Regions from separate parts of the Mycobacterium sp. NGS69 genome, predicted to be linked through region 2. Evidence: riboswitches for the same ligand, from Rfam matches in the RefSeq annotation. Region 2 holds a riboswitch; each other region holds the start of a gene.
The links. A riboswitch is a leader RNA that binds a small molecule or an ion and turns the genes downstream of it on or off. The one in region 2 is predicted to bind cobalamin.
Positions count from the first base shown of each region.

Region 1: it holds a riboswitch for cobalamin, as region 2 does, so the genes downstream of both, AC5Y2S_RS16330 (PPE family protein) here and metE (5-methyltetrahydropteroyltriglutamate--homocysteine S-methyltransferase) in region 2, are expected to answer to the same signal.
Region 3: it holds a riboswitch for cobalamin, as region 2 does, so the genes downstream of both, AC5Y2S_RS06735 ((2Fe-2S)-binding protein) here and metE (5-methyltetrahydropteroyltriglutamate--homocysteine S-methyltransferase) in region 2, are expected to answer to the same signal.

Region 1 covers NZ_JCALCD010000005.1:81,863-87,218, forward strand. Annotated here, with positions in the region: gene AC5Y2S_RS16320 (class I SAM-dependent methyltransferase) at 1-144, opposite strand, end outside; gene AC5Y2S_RS16325 (cation efflux transmembrane domain-containing protein) at 299-955, shown strand; gene AC5Y2S_RS16330 (PPE family protein) at 960-2,525, opposite strand; cobalamin riboswitch at 2,568-2,731, opposite strand; gene AC5Y2S_RS16335 (AMP-binding protein) at 2,823-4,466, shown strand; partial or broken gene AC5Y2S_RS16340 (PE domain-containing protein) at 4,494-5,356, opposite strand, start outside.
Region 2 covers NZ_JCALCD010000004.1:632,683-638,038, forward strand. Annotated here, with positions in the region: gene AC5Y2S_RS15765 (SDR family oxidoreductase) at 1-594, shown strand, start outside; gene AC5Y2S_RS15770 (cytochrome P450) at 591-1,526, shown strand; cobalamin riboswitch at 1,574-1,763, shown strand; gene metE (5-methyltetrahydropteroyltriglutamate--homocysteine S-methyltransferase) at 1,893-4,166, shown strand; gene AC5Y2S_RS15780 (DUF3556 domain-containing protein) at 4,299-5,356, opposite strand, start outside.
Region 3 covers NZ_JCALCD010000002.1:312,940-318,295, reverse strand. Annotated here, with positions in the region: gene AC5Y2S_RS06755 (Rv2732c family membrane protein) at 1-433, opposite strand, end outside; gene miaB (tRNA (N6-isopentenyl adenosine(37)-C2)-methylthiotransferase MiaB) at 421-1,911, opposite strand; gene recX (recombination regulator RecX) at 1,959-2,474, opposite strand; gene recA (recombinase RecA) at 2,446-3,495, opposite strand; cobalamin riboswitch at 3,661-3,791, shown strand; gene AC5Y2S_RS06735 ((2Fe-2S)-binding protein) at 3,832-4,509, shown strand; gene AC5Y2S_RS06730 (DUF3046 domain-containing protein) at 4,609-4,803, opposite strand; gene AC5Y2S_RS06725 (glycosyltransferase) at 4,827-5,356, opposite strand, start outside.

The DNA.
Region 1 (5,356 bases), on a different contig from region 2:
TCCGACGGCGCGCACCAGCGGCTCGGCGAACGGGTCGTCGATCAGCGCGTCCCGGGTCGCGCGGGCGCGTCCCGCGGCCACCATGGTGGCGGTGGCTCCCACGCTGGTCGCCAGGTCCCAGGTGTCGTTGTCGGTGCGCGCCATGCCGTCCCTTCTCGCCGCTACTGGTTAGCCACAATAACGACGGCGCCCGGGCGCCGGCCGCCCGCGGGTGCGGTGTGTAAGAGCCCGGACACGGTTGTGTTACGTCCGCGTGTGCGGGCCCGCAGGCCCACCCCGCCGTCGCTAGCCTCGCGCAATGACCATTTCGCCCGCCGTCGTCGGCGAATGCCACGCCGCCGGGAGCCGGGATGTGGGCTGGCGGACCGACGCCCGGTGGGCGCGCCAGTTGGCCTGGATCAGCCTGGTCGTGGTGCTTGTCGAGGGCGGCGTCGGCTTGTGGCAGGGACTGGCGGTCGGGTCCATCGCGCTGACCGGGTGGGCGCTCGGCGGCGGGGCCGAGGCGCTGGCCAGCGCGATGGTGATCTGGCGGTTCAGCGGCGCACGGGAGCTCTCCGAGACGGCCGAGCGGCGCGCGCAACGCGGTGTGGCGGTGTCGTTCTGGCTGACCGCCCCGTACATCGCCGCCGAATCCATCCGGGACCTGACCGAGGAGCACCACGCCGAGACGTCGGTGATCGGCATCGCGCTCGCCGCCCTCGGCCTGGTGCTGATGCCGATCCTCGGGCGGGCCAACCGCCGACTGGGCGCGCGGCTCGGCTCGGAGGCCACCGAGGGCGAAGGCACGCAGAACTACCTGTGCGGCGTGCAGGCCGCCGGGGTGCTGATCACCCTCGCGCTGACGGGACTTTGGTCGGGCGCGTGGTGGGTTGACCCCGCGGTGGGTCTTGGGGTCGCCGGGGCCGCGGCCTGGCAGGGCGTCCGGACCTGGCGCGGCCACTCCTGCGGCTGCTGAGCCGTCACTGCGGTTCCCACGTCCGGGGGAGCATCGGCAGCCGCGGCGCCTCGGGCTCGGGGTCCATGTATTCGTAGCCACGGCCCGGCCGCGTCGCTTTGGGCCGACGGCGGCGCCGCGGCGATCCGGCTTCCTCGGGCGTCGCGGCGACCACCGGAGCCTCGGCGCTGTCCGGCTCCGGCGCCCCCTTCCGCGCGGCGGCGCCCGCCGCCCGACGAGTATCCGCGCTCAGCCCACCGACCAGGTAGGCCGAGCCGTCCATGCCGACGCCCATGGCCGCCCCGGTCAGCGTCGGTGGCGTACCGGCCGGCGGCGGCGGCCCGGCGGTGGGAGCGGCCGCCGTCGCGGCGGCCGGAGCCGGCGCCGGGACCGGAGCGGGCGGCGGCGGGCTCGGGGCCGGCATGGCCGGGGCGAGCGCGACCACCGGCGGCATGGCGGCGGGCAGCGCGGGCGGCACCACGACGATCAGGCCCTTGATGCCGGCCAGGCCGGACAGGCCGCCCAGCGTGGCGGGGACGGCGGCCAGCGGCGCCAAGGAGGCGCTGATCAGCGGCAGGAAGACCGCGAGCAGCACGATGTTCTGCTCCAGCAGGGTCTTGAGCAACGCGATAGTGTCGGTGATGATCGTGCCGACGGCCTCGACGGTGACGAAAACCAGGGTCCAGCCGATGGTCGTGGGATTACCCGAGGCGAGCGCCGCGGTGACATCCACCGCGATGAACGCGAACGTTTCCGCCAGAAAGGCGGAGTACGAACCGAAATCCATCGGGTAGCCGAGGGCGAACGCGATGTTGAACGGGCTGAGGAAGCTCAGGGGATTGCCGAGCACGGGCAGCCACGGATCGAAGCCGGAGAACAGCGACTGGAAAAACGGGTCGAGCATCAGCGAGTCGATCAACGGCTGCAGGTGGGCGTAGTAGAAGTCGGTAAACCCGTTCTGCTGCAACCATTGCAGGACGTCGTCCTGCCGGTCGGGGGGTAATGGCGCGGCGGCCGCGGCCACGAGCGCATCGGCCGTCACGATCTGCGGCGCCGCGGTGGTCCGGGGTGCCGCCGCCACCGCCGCCGTCGTCGCGCCCTGATACGCGCTCATCACGGTCGCGGCCTGAATCCACATCCGCGCATAGTCGGCCTCGTTCAGCGCGATCGGGATCGTATTGATGCCAAAGAAATTCGTCGCCACCAACCCCGCGTGGGTCGCGTGGTTGGCGGCCAGCTCCGCCAGGGTCGGCATCGCCGCCAGCGCGGCGGCGTAGGCGGCGGCTGCGATCTCCTGCTGGGCGGCCGTCGCGGCGCTGTCCGCGCCGGCCCGCTCCAGCCACGCCAGATACGGGGCGTGCGCGGCCGCATGGGACTCGGCGGCCGGCCCGGCCCACGAGCCCGCCCGCACCGCGGCCAGTAGCGCCTCGAGTTCCTTTGCCGCCGCCGCGTATTCGGTGCTGAGCGCACCCCACGCCGCGGCGGCCGCGAGCAACGCACCCGGCCCGGGGCCGCTGCCGATCAACGCTGAATGCACTTCCGGCGGGGACGCCATCCAGATCGGGGCGCGATGCCATGACGAATGTGGCATGAGGGATTGCCAGCTCTCTCGGGGTACACCGCCCCGGGTCGCAGGATGCGACGACGCGAGTGTCCTGGCTCTCGGATCGCTGCTCGCCTCGCCTTCCAGCTCACGCCGTGGCTGCTGAGGGTCGCTCCCCGATGACAGTGGCGGGACCGCGCCGGATTCGCACCGGCTTCCTGCATCGTCATCGCCTTACGCGCAGTATTGTTGCACGCCCGCGGTTGCCGCGCCGTGACCAAAGTCCCGGCAGGGGGTGGCGTTGCGCCCTAAGCCACGCCGCGATCGATCGGCAGAGTTAAAGCAATGACCGCGAAACTGCTCAGGCGTCTCGGGTTGGAAGCTTCGTCGCTGCTGATGTATGCCCGGTCCGGGGGATTGCGAACGATGCCGCCCGGCCGGATCGCGCCGGTGCTCCGCGCGCTCGACCGCTACGGCCTGATGGGCGCGGCGACGGTGATCGCGGCCGCGCGGGATCGCGACGGGCTGGCGCTGATCGACGAGCGTGGGCCGCTGACGTTCGGCGAGCTGGACGAGCAAACCAACGCGCTGGCCAACGAGTTCCGCCGGCGCGGCCTCGGCCCGGGCGCCAGCGTGGCAATCCTGACCGGCAATCACCGGGGCTTCCTGGAGGCGGTCTTCGCCACCGCCAAGTCGGGCGCCGGTGTGCTGCTGCTCAACACCGGCTTCGGTCGCACCCAGCTGGCCGAGGTGCTGGCCCGCGAGGGTGCCGACCTCCTGGTCTACGACGAGGAGTACGCCGGCGTGGTCGCCGACGCCCATCCGCGATTGGGCCGCCTTCGGGCGTGGGCGGACACGCCGGGGGCCGACACCCTCGATGCGCTGATCGAGCGCGGCGACCCCGGCCCGCCCCCCAGCTCCGGCGGCCGGCCCAAGATCGTCATCTCGACCAGCGGGACGACCGGTGTCCCGAAGGGCGCCCTGCGCTCCGAGCCCGCCTCGCTGATCCCGGTCGGCGGGCTGCTCGGCAAGGTGCCGTTTAGGGGTCGGGAAGTCACCGAATGCTGTGTGCCGCTGTTTCATTCGATGGGCTTCAGCCATGCGATGTACGCGATGGTGCTGGGCTCGACGCTGGTGTTGCGCCGGCACTTCGACGCCGAGCGGACGCTGGACAGCGTGGCCGCGCACCGGGCCAGCGCGATGATCGTCGTGCCGGTCATGCTGCGGCGCATTCTCGACCTGGGCTTCTCGGCGCTGGCCGAGCACGATCTGACCTCGTTGCGCATCGTGTTCGTCGGCGGATCCCAGCTCGGCGCCGCGCTCGCCACCCGGGCCCTGCGGGACCTGGGGCCCGTCGTCTACAACATGTACGGCTCGACCGAGGTCGCCTACGCCACCATCGCCACGCCGGCCGACCTGTCCGTCGCGCCGGGGTGCGTCGGTGGGGTGGTGCCCGGGTCGGTGGTCAAGGTTTTCACCGGCGAGGGGCAGGAGGCGCCCGTCGGGACGCCGGGACGGATCTTCGTCGGCAACGTGCTCGCCTTCGAGGGGTACACGGGCGGCGGCACCAAGGAGTCGATCGGGGGCATGATGTCCACCGGCGACGTCGGTCATTTCGACGCCGCCGGCCGGCTGTTCATCGACGGGCGCGACGACGAGATGATCGTGTCCGGTGGGGAGAACGTCTACCCGGGCGAGGTCGAGGATGCGCTTGCGCAGCACCCCGACATCCTCGACGTGGCTGTCGTCGGCGTCGACGACGACGAGTTCGGGCAGCGACTGCGCGCCTACGTCGTGCCGCGGGCGGGCGCGTCGCTGACCGAGCGCGACGTCCAGGAGTATGTGCGGAACCGGTTGGCGCGCTTCAAGACTCCCCGCGACGTGCTGTTCGTCGACGCGTTGCCCCGCAACGCCGGCGGCAAGGTGCTCAAGCGGCTGCTGGGCGTGCAAGCGGCGCAATCGGTCCAGTCGGTACCGGATCAGCCGTGAGCTGTTGGCCTGCTTCCGCCGAGGGCCTCAGGGCAGCAGGCGGCTCAGGCTGAAGAGCCCGGACACGAGGGTGCCGGTGTTGAACAACCCGGAGAGCTGACCGCTACTGCCGGGCCCCACCACGCTGCCCGGGATGCCGACGTTGAAGAAGCCGGAATTCTCGCCGTTGACGACGGACCCACCGGTGGCCGAGTTGAAGATGCCCGAGACGTCGCCGTTGAAGAACGACGGTCCGCTGGCCGAGTTGAAGAAGCCCGAGCCCACGCCGTCAAAACCGAAGAGGGAGTCCGAGCCGCTGAAGTTGTTGCCGAAGCCCGAGACATCGCCATCGCCGCCGGACCCGCCGGTGGTCGAGTTGAAGAAGCCGGACACACCGGTTCCGGTGTTGCCGAAGCCCGAATTCGCCGCGCCGCTGTCGGTGGCGGCCCCGAAGCCGGTGTTGACGTTGCCCGAATTCCAGTAGCCCGTGTTGGTGCTGCCCGAATTCCCGTTGCCCGTGTTGAAGTTCCCCGAATTGCCGAAGCCGGTGTTGGCCAAGCCCGCGTTGCCGGCACCGGTGTTCACCGCGCCCGCGTTCACGAAGCCGGTGTCCTGCGCGCCGGAGTTCCCGAAGCCGGTGTCGTAGCCGCCGGAGTTGCCGATGCCGGTGCTGACGGCGCCGGAGTTGCCGAAGCCGAAGTTGTTGGGAATGTTCGCGTTATAGGTGTTGCTGCCGGTGTTGAACATGCCGATGTTGCCGTCGCCGGAGTTGAAGAAGCCGACGTTGTTGTTGCCCGAGTTGAACAGGCCGATGTTGCCGCTGCCCGAGTTCAGCCCGCCGAAGCTGAACTGATTGGTCGCGGTGTTGAAATACGTGTTGCCGATGCCGATTTCGTTGCTGCCGGTCAGCC
Region 2 (5,356 bases):
GACGAGGTGACGTCGGTCTTCCGCAACCCCGACCACGCCGACGACGTCGCCGCAACCGGCGCCGCGCCGGTGGTGGGCGACATCGAGCGACTGGACACCGGCGCGCTGGCCGGCCTGCTGGCGGGTCACGACGCCGTCGTGTTCTCCGCCGGCGCGGGCGGCGGCAACCCGGCGCGCACCTACGCCGTCGACCGCGACGCGGCGATCCGGGTGATCGATGCCGCCGCGGGGACGGGCGTCAGGCGGTTCGTGATGGTGTCCTACTTCGGCGCCGGGCCGGATCACGGTGTGCCGAGCGAGAATTCGTTCTTCCCGTACGCGGAGGCCAAGGCGGCGGCGGACGCGCACCTGCGCGCCAGCGACCTGGATTGGACGGTGCTGGGACCGGGCCACCTCACCCTGGATCCGGCGACCGGCCGGATCGTCATCGGCAAGGGGAAAGGCGAGGTCTCCCGGGCCGACGTCGCGCTCGCGGTGGCCGCGTCGCTGCACGACGCCTCGACCATCGGCCGCACCATCGAATTCAACAACGGCGCCGACGGGACCGGCGTCCCCATCGCCGACGCACTGGCTCACCAGGGACAGGGCACGTGAAGCTTGGCGACTGCCCGGTCTTTCCCGCCGAGGCGGGAGCCGCCCTGAGCACGGACCGCGGCGTGGGGTGGCGCCTGGCGCGACAGGCCGGCCCGGTTTTGCGAGATCCGGCGGGCAATTGGGTGTTCGTCGTCGGGCGGGATGAGGTGTTGGCGCATCTCGACGACGCGAGGCTGGATCGGGCCCGCGCCCTTCCCGAGAGCGATCTCGACGTTCATCAACGGCTGTTCGCCCCGAAAGCCGCTCACGACATCGCGGCGGCGTTCCGCCCGACCGCCGCCGCGCTGATCGATCGTTTCGCCACCGCCGGCGGCGGTGACGCGCTGGCCGAGGTGACCGCGCCGATGGCGGACGCCCTTTTCGACATCGTGTCGCGCCTGCGGCTGTTGCCCGCGGAGCACCTGGCCGGGCGGTCCGGCCACGTCTTCGCCGAGGCCTGCCGCAACCTGTCCAAACACGCCGGCTGGCATTTACTCGTCTTGGCGGGCGACCCCGAATTGTGCGACGCGCTTCGACGCCACCCCGAGCTGATCCGCGGGTTCGTTGAAGAGGTCCTCCGGTTGGAGCCGATGGTGCAGGGCTGCCAACGATTCACCACCCAGCCGACGACCGTCGGCGGGGTCGAGCTACCCGCCGGCATGGTGGTGATGTTGTGCATCGCCGCGGTGCAGCGGGACGGCAGCGATGCCATGTCCACCGACGATCTCGTGATTGGCGTTAGGGCGCACCGGCATTGGAGCCTGGGTGCGGGGTCCATGCGTTGCCGTGGCGGCCACATCGTCCGGCAGGTGTTGCGCGTGCTGGTCGAGGAGTGGGTCGGCCGGGCCGGGCATCTCGGGCCCGCCCCCGGTTTCCGGCCGACGGCCGGGTTCCCCAACACCGAGAACTCCTTGTGGCTGCCGAAGCTGCCGCTGGTGACGAGGGCCTTGTAAACTCCGCTCCGCAGCTGGTTTGCCGTCGCCGCAACCGTGGCGCCGGCATCGAGCGAGGCATGTTAGGCATGCGTCGCGAGAGGGAACCCGGTGGGAGTCCGGGACTGTCCCGCAGCGGTGAGCAGGAACGACCGCCGTCACACGCACTGATCGAAAGATCGGGAAGCGACGGCCACTAGGAGCACCACTCGGTGCGCGCCTGCGAGTCCGAAGACCTGCCGGCTGCGCCGGGCGCGCCGCGTCCGGCCGGGTCATCGCCTCGTGGAATGGGCGTTTGGTCGTTGCCGTTGCGGCTTGTGTGCCGCGACGGACTCGGCTGTTGCGTCCGCCGGCGGTGATCCACCCGTCGAGTGTTAGGACGAAGAAGTGAGCACCTCTCAACCATTCACCGCCACGGTTACCGGCTCCCCCCGCATCGGCCCGAAACGCGAACTCAAGCGCGCCACCGAGGGCTACTGGGCCGGGCGCACCGACCGCACCCAACTGGAGTCCGTCGCGGCTTCGCTGCGCCGCGACATGTGGACCCACCTGGCGGCCGCCGGCCTGGACTCGGTCCCGGTGAACACCTTCTCCTACTACGACCAGATGCTCGACACGGCCGTGATGCTCGGCGCGCTGCCGGTGCGGGCCACCGCAGTCGCCGACGAACTGGACCGCTACTTCGCCCTGGCGCGCGGCAACGACGACATCGCGCCGCTGGAGATGACGAAGTGGTTCGACACCAATTACCACTACCTGGTCCCCGAGATCGAGCCCGCGACGCGGTTCGCACTCAACCCGGACAAGGTGCTTTCGGAGCTGAAAGAGGCTTTTGCGCAAGGGATTCCCGCGCGTCCCGTCGTCATCGGCCCGATCACGTTCCTGTTGCTGAGCAAGGGCATCAACGGGGGCGGCGCGCCGATCGAGCGGCTCCGCGAACTGGTGCCGATCTACTGCGAGCTGCTCTCGCTGCTCGCCGAGCACGGCGCCCGGTGGGTGCAGTTCGACGAGCCCGCCCTGGTGACCGACATCTCCCCCGACGCGCCGGCGCTGGCAGAGGCGGTCTACACCGCGCTCGGGGCGGTGAGCAACCGGCCGGCGATCCACGTCGCCACCTACTTCGGCGACCCGGGCGCGGCGCTGGCGGGCCTGGCCCGCACGCCCGTCGAAGCCATCGGGATCGACCTGGTGGCCGGCGCCGGCACCGCGGTGGCGGGCATCCCGGAACTGTCCGGCAAGCTGCTGGTGGCCGGCATCGTCGACGGGCGCAACGTCTGGCGCACCGACCTGGAATCGGCGCTGGCCAAGCTGGCCACCCTGCTGGGTTCGGCTGGCAGCGTGGCGGTTTCGACATCGTGCTCCACCATGCATGTGCCGTATTCGCTGGAGCCCGAAACGGGTCTGGACGAAAGCCTGGGCAGCTGGCTGGCGTTCGGGGCCGAAAAGGTCAGCGAGGTGGTCACTCTCGCGCGCGCACTGCGGGACGGGCGAGACGCCGTCGCCGAGGAGATCGCGGCGTCCAACGCGGCCGTCGCCTCCCGTCGCAGCGATCCGCGGCTGCACAACAGCGCCGTCCGCGCCCGGATCGAGGAGATCATCGCGTCGGGCACGCACCGCGGCGACGCGGCGGGGCGCCGCGCCAGCCAGGAGGCACGGCTGCACCTGCCGCCGTTGCCGACCACGACGATCGGCTCGTACCCGCAGACGTCGGCGATCCGCAAGGCGCGCGCGGCTTTTCGGGCCGGCGAGATCGACGAGGCCGAGTACGTCGCCAAGATGCGCAAGGAGATCGCCGACGTCATCGCGTTGCAGGAGGAACTGGGTCTGGACGTGCTGGTGCACGGGGAGCCCGAGCGCAACGACATGGTCCAGTACTTCGCCGAGCAGCTGGAGGGCTTCTTCGCCACGCAGAACGGCTGGGTGCAGTCCTACGGCAGCCGCTGCGTGCGACCGCCGATCCTCTACGGCGACGTCGCGCGGCGCCGCCCGATGACCGTCGAGTGGATCAGCTACGCGCAGTCGCTGACCGACAAGCCGGTGAAGGGCATGCTGACCGGGCCGGTCACGATTTTGGCCTGGTCGTTCGTCCGCGACGACCAGCCGCTGGCCGACACCGCCAACCAGGTGGCGCTGGCGATTCGCGACGAAACGGTGGACCTGCAGGCCGCGGGCATCGCGGTGATCCAGGTCGACGAGCCGGCGCTGCGCGAGCTGCTGCCGCTGCGCCGCGCCCAGCAGGAAGACTACTTGCGTTGGGCCGTGGCGGCTTTCCGCCTGGCGACGTCCGGCGTGGCCGACTCGACGCAGATCCACACCCACCTGTGCTACTCGGAATTCGGTGAGGTGATCGGCGCCATCGCCGACCTGGACGCCGACGTCACGTCGCTCGAGGCGGCCCGCTCGCACATGGAGGTGCTGGACGACCTGAACTCGGTCGGCTTCGCCAACAGCGTCGGCCCGGGCGTCTACGACATCCACTCACCGCGGGTGCCCAGCGCGACAGAGATGGCCGAGTCGCTGCGGGCGGCGTTGAGAGCCGTGCCGCCGCAACGGCTTTGGGTCAACCCCGACTGCGGGCTGAAGACGCGCAACGCCGACGAGGTGACCGCGTCGCTGCGGAACATGGTCGCCGCGGCGCGGGAGGTGCGAGCGGATACGTGACCCCCGAACGTCACGCTGGCGCTGCGCTCGGCGCCTCGTCGGCGCTTGGATTTTCGCGAGCCTAACCCCACTGCGATTTTCGGATCGAAATTTCGCAGTGCGGTTAGGCTCGGCGTCGCCCGGGCCCGAGCGTCACTCTGGCGTGACGTTCGGCGCCTCCTCCGTCAGCACCTGGACCGGCACGTCGTCGGCCCAGGGCTGGCGGGTCACCATGTCGGCAACTCGCACGATGCCGCGCTCGAACTCGCCGGTCGCGGCGTCGACCAGCCGGTAGGCCTGCGTCTGCTTGTGGATGGGCTGCGCGTCGAGCAGCACGACCCGCACCTCGCCCGGCTCGAAGTGGCAGCGCTGCTGCATGGCGGCGATGAGTTGCTCGTTGTGCATGTGGCCGTCGCCGAAGTTCCAGCCGATGGCGGTGCTGCAGATCCGCTCGCCGTCGGTGATCACGTAGTCGTCCTCGCTCTGGCCCGCCATGGCGCGGTGCGCCAGCGTGAACAGGGCGCGGCCGTGGGTGTTGAACCCGCGGAACGCGTACCCCATGTAGATGGGGATCTGCGCCGCTTCCGGGCTGCCGTAGAACCGCTCCAGCTGGGCCTGCGGCATGCTGGCGATCGCCACGATGCCCCGACCGATCTTGTCGTTGGCCGACGGCTTGATGCACCACAGCGTGGTGTCCCAATTGCCGGCGTAGTAGCGCATGCCCGGCAGGAACGAGATCTTGCGCGGAAACATGTTGCCCAGCACCACGATTCCCGCGACGACGACGAACAGGATCGCGACCAGCACCGGATGTCTCAGGTCCGCCAATCCCAGCCGGGCGTGCGCCACAAACAACGACAGCACACCGAAGATCATGAAGACGTTCCACTCCAGCGGCACCCCCATCGGAATGGACAGCAGGATGCCCAGGTGGAAGCAGACCATGACGATCGCGGCGACCGTCGTCGGCCAGCCGCCGTGGCAGAAGAACAGCGGCAGCGGCACCAACATCTCGATCGCGGTGCTCACGTGCGCCAGGAAGCGCGACAGCCGCCCGGGCCGCAGGTCGTCGGGGAACTTCTCGAAGAACTGCCGCTTCAGCCAGCGGGGGCGCACCAGCGGGTTGTTCGACATCATCGTCGAGATCACGAACGGGAAGTGCTTGTTGAGCTTCGACGTCGCCGCGCCCATCCAGATGATCAGGAACACCA
Region 3 (5,356 bases), on a different contig from region 2:
TCCACGCGACGATCAGCCCCACACCCGGGCCGGGATGCCCGGCGGTGACGGTCTGGCGCGACCAGATGGCCAACAGGCCCGCGCCGGACGCGATCGCCGAGCCCGCCAGCGCGATCCACGCCAGCGCCCAGCGCCGCGTCATCAGCGCCAGCATCGAAAAGCCCACGCCGAATACCAGCGCCAGCCAGGCGAACACGCGCGACGGCAGGGCCACCGCGGCGGCGCCGGCGCCGTGGCTGGAGAACAGCACGTCCCATCCGCGCACGTGCCCGGTGTGCGGCAGGATGAACGAGCCCAGCAGCACGAAGACCAGGATCGCGACCACCAAAGCCCTTGGGCCGGGCTCGATCTCGCCGGCCACCCGGCGTTCGGCCGCCTCGATTTCGGTCCGCAGCGCGTCGATGTCGGTGTGTTCTTTCTTCATCGGGTGCATCCCAGGGGTTCGAGCGGTTCGGAGTCGGGGCCGACGGCCGGCATGCCCAGGCCGATCGTGCGCGGGCGCCGGCCGGCGGCGTGGGCGTCGCCGGCCCGGGTGCGGCGGTGGGCCAGGATGCCGGCGTCGGCGATGAGGTGGTGGGGCGCGGCCCCGGTGACTTCCGCGGTGACGATGTCGCCGGGGCGCACCGCATCGTTCGACGCGAAGTGCACCAGTCGGCCGTCGCGCGCGCGGCCGGTCATGCGCGCCGTGCGGGCGTCCTTGCGCCCTTCGCCGGTGGCGACCAGCAATTCGACGGTCTGCCCGATCAGCGCGCGATTGCCTTCCAGCGAGATCTGCTCCTGCACCTCGACCAACCGCTCGTAGCGTTCCTGCACAACAGCTTTCGGTAGCTGCCCGTCGAACTCGGCGGCGGGGGTGCCGGGCCGCTTGGAGTACTGGAAGGTGAACGCCGCCGCGAAGCGGGCCCGGCGCACGACGTCGAGGGTGGCGGCGAAGTCCTCTTCGGTCTCGCCGGGAAACCCGACGATCAGGTCCGTGGTGATCGCCGCGTGGGGCATGGCTGCCCGCACGCGCTCGATGATGCCCAGGTACCGATCGGCGCGGTACGAGCGGCGCATCGCGCGCAGCACCCGGTCCGATCCCGACTGCAGCGGCATGTGCAGGGCCGGACACACGTTGGGTGTCTGCGCCATCGCCTCGATGACGTCGTCGGTGAACTCGGCCGGGTGCGGCGAGGTGAACCGCACGCGCTCCAGCCCGTCGATGCGCCCGCAGGCCCGCAGCAACTCGGCGAAGGCGCCGCGATCGCGCGGCAGCGTCGGGTCGGCGAAGGAAACGCCGTAGGCGTTGACGTTCTGGCCCAGCAGGGTGATTTCCAGCACGCCGTCGTCCACCAGCGATTGCACCTCGGCGAGGATGTCGGCCGGGCCGCGGTCGACCTCCTTGCCGCGCAGCGAAGGCACGATGCAGAACGTGCAGGTGTTGTTGCATCCGACGGAGATGGAAACCCAAGCGGCGTAGGCGGATTCGCGGGCGCTCGGCAGCGACGACGGGAACTGCTGCAGCGCCTCGGCGATCTCCACCTGCGCGACCTTGTTGTGGCGGGCGCGGTCGAGCAGCGTCGGCAGCGACCCGATGTTGTGCGTGCCGAAGACGACGTCCACCCAGGGCGCCTTGCGCAGCAGCGCGTCGCGGTCCTTTTGGGCCAGGCAGCCCCCGACGGCGATCTGCATGTCGGGGTTGCCGCGCTTTCGCGGCGCCAGGTGGCTGAGGTTGCCGTACAGCTTGTTGTCGGCGTTCTCCCGGACCGCGCAGGTGTTGAAGACCACCACGTCGGCGTCGGCACCGTCTGCCGCCCGCCGGTAGCCGGCGGCTTCCAGCAGGCCCGCCAGCCGCTCGGAGTCGTGGACGTTCATCTGGCAGCCGTAGGTGCGCACCTGGTAGGTGCGCGCGGGGGCCAGCGTCGACGTCACGGGGCCATGGTACGGCGGCCGGGGCGGACGGAATTAACCCGCAGCTATTAGACCCGCCTGCGCTCCCGTTCGGCGGCCAGTTCGGCGAGCACGACCTCGCACGCCAGGTTCTGGCCGTAGCCGCGGCGCGCCAGCATCCCCACCAGCCGGCGAGTCACGCGCTCGTCGTCGTCGCTCAGCGTCTCCCGCCGCAACTTGGCCCGCACCAGCTGCTCGGCGCGGTCCCGCTCGGCGCCGGCGTCGATCCCGCCCAGCGCGGTGCTGATCACCTCGTTGTCGACGCCCTTGGTACGCAGCTCGGCGGCCAGGGCGCGCTTGCTCTTTCCCGCGTGGGCGTGCCGGGACTGCACCCACTGCGCTGCGAAGTCGGCGTCGTCGACCAGCCCCACTGCGGCCAGCCGGTCGAGCACGCGCTCCCGCACGTCGTCGGGGTATCCGCGCTTGGCCAGCTGACCGGACAGCTCGGCGCGGGTGCGCGATCTCGCGGTGAGCAGGCGCAGGCACAGCGCCCGCGCCTGCTCCTCGCGGGAGGGTTCAGAAGTCGACGGGAGCGGGGAGGACATCGCCGGAGGGGTCATCGGTCACCACCGCACCAATGCCGAGCTTTTCCTTGATCTTCTTCTCGATCTCGTTGGCGATGTCGGCGTTCTCCACCAAGAAGTTTCGGACGTTCTCTTTGCCCTGGCCGAGCTGTTCGCCCTCGTAGGTGAACCAGGAACCGGACTTGCGGATGAAGCCCTGGTCCACGCCCATGTCGATCAGCGAGCCCTCCCGGCTGATGCCCCTGCCGTAGAGGATGTCGAACTCGGCCTGCTTGAACGGCGGCGCCACCTTGTTCTTGACGACCTTGACCCGGGTGCGGTTGCCGACCGCGTCGGTGCCGTCCTTGAGCGTCTCGATCCGGCGCACGTCCATGCGCACCGACGCGTAGAACTTCAAAGCCTTCCCACCCGTGGTGGTTTCGGGGCTGCCGAACATCACGCCGATCTTCTCGCGGAGCTGGTTGATGAAGATCGCGGTGGTTCCCGAGTTGTTGAGCGCACCGGTCATTTTCCGCAGCGCCTGGCTCATCAGCCGGGCCTGCAGGCCGACATGGCTGTCGCCCATCTCGCCTTCGAGCTCCGCGCGCGGCACCAGCGCGGCCACCGAGTCGATGACCAGGATGTCCAGCGCGCCGGAACGGATCAGCATGTCGGCGATCTCCAGGGCCTGCTCCCCGGTGTCGGGCTGGCTGACCAGCAGCGAATCGGTGTCGACGCCGAGCTTCTTGGCGTAATCCGGGTCCAGCGCGTGCTCGGCGTCGATGAACGCCGCGACGCCGCCGGCGGCCTGGGCGTTTGCCACGGCGTGCAGTGCGACGGTGGTTTTACCCGAGGACTCCGGGCCGTAGATCTCCACCACCCGGCCCCGGGGCAGGCCGCCGATGCCCAGGGCCACGTCCAGTGCGATGGATCCGGTCGGGATGATCGAGATCGGTTGACGCGTCTCGTCGCCGAGACGCATCACCGAACCTTTGCCGTAGCTCTTCTCGATCTGGGCCATCGCCAGCTCGAGGGCCTTCTCGCGGTCGGGGGCTTGCGCCATGATGCCTCTTCCTATCGTCGGTGTGTCGGTGACCGGTATCGGTCGGTTGGCCGTGACCCTAGGCGCGGGGTCCGACAAGTCTCCGAACGCTCACCACAGTAGCCGAACACGTGTTCGATTCAAGGAGACACGCCGGGCGCGGCGAACGGCGTGTGGCAACATTTGCTACCGAAAGGCGCTGACGGGGCTGACAACCTGAGGAAACCGGTGCGAATCCGGTGCGGTCCCGCCACTGTGACCGGGACGGGCATGCCCCGACCCGAGAGCCAGATACTCACCGTCAGCGCTTCCTCACCAGAACTGGGGCGGATTTCCCCTTAAGAGGATTGGTTGCGCATGGACATTTCTGCTGAGCTGGCCGAAATATCTTCCTACAAAAGGTTTTTCACGTTCACGGTCGGTGGTGACGCGGCCGGGTGGCATCCGGTCAGGCAGTCCTACGCCGACGGTTTCGCCGATCTGATCGACGCCACCGCGCGGCGGTACCACACGTCGGACCTGCGGATCGCCGCCTCGCTGGTGCACCTCGGCCACGCCACCCGGTTGTGGTCGCCCGTGCTGGCGTGCGCGTTGGGCCATGGCGTCGTCCCGGACCTCAAGGACCTGCAGCGCGCCGATGACGGGGCGCAGCTGCGGATCCCCGAGCCCATCGGCCGAGCGGTCGACCGTCCGTCGGCGAAGTCGCTGTACCGCATGGTGGTCAAAGGGCACATGAACCCGTTCGCCGCGGGATTGCGCGTCAAGCTGGCTCCCGCCCTGCTGGCCGGCAACATCGCGTCCGCGCTGGTCGGGGCGTCCCGGGCGCTGCTCGTCGCGCGCCCGGACCTGCGGCCCTCGATCGTCGCGATGACGGAGTCGTTGCTGGACAGCGGCATGCTGGCCGGCTCCGGCGTGGTCAGCGGCCCGCATCTCGGGTTCCGGCGCCACAGCTGCTGCCTGTTCTACCGCGTGCCGGGGCGGTCCGTGTGCGGCGATTGCGTGTTTCGGCGGGACCGGCGGACCGGGCGGAAATGAGTGTGCAGCCTGGGCTTTCAGTGTGTATCCAGGGCGGAAAACCGGCCCCGAATCGCGCCATCAGCTCACACTCAAAGCCACCAGCTCACACTCGAGAGCTCACCACTGATCGCGCGGCACGTCGAAGTCGACGCACAGGGCGCGCCAGACGTCGCGCGGGTCGACCCCGTCCTCGATCGCCTGGGCGGCGGTGCGGCCGCCGAACCCGGTCAGCACGTGATCCGCCAGCACCGACGCCCCGTAGGTGGACCCGAACCGCAACACAACCCGCTCGTTGAACTCCGTCAGCCGCACGCCCGCCAACATACCCAGAGCCGCTACCCGGCAAGCGCCAGCGCCTGGTGGCACACCCGCACCGGGTCGGCGACGTCGGCGACACCGGCTGCGGCCTGCCGCGCCGCCTCGCGGTAGCCGGGCGCCGACAGCACCTCGCCGACCGCGGCGACCAGCGCGTCGGGGGTCAGCGGCCGGATCAGCCGTCCGCTCCCCTGGCGCGCCACCCGGTTCGCCATCTCCCACTGGTCCCCGCCGCCGGGAACCACGACGAGCGGCACGCCGGCCAGCAGCGTCTTGGCCACGATCCCGTGACCGCCGCCGCAGATCATCAGGTCGGCGTGCGTCAACAGGTCCGACTGGCGCCCCAGCCCGGCCACCGCGTACGGCGGCAGCGTCAACTGGGCCCCGCCCAGCCGCGAGACCACCAGGCGCGATCCCGCGGGCAGCGTCTCCCCGGGTATCAGGCATTCCAGCGCGGTTTCGGCCAGGCCCGACGTGCCGGTCGACGCGGTCGACGGCGCGACCACCACCACCGGCCCTTTGCCGGGCGGGACCTCGAGCACCCGGTCGG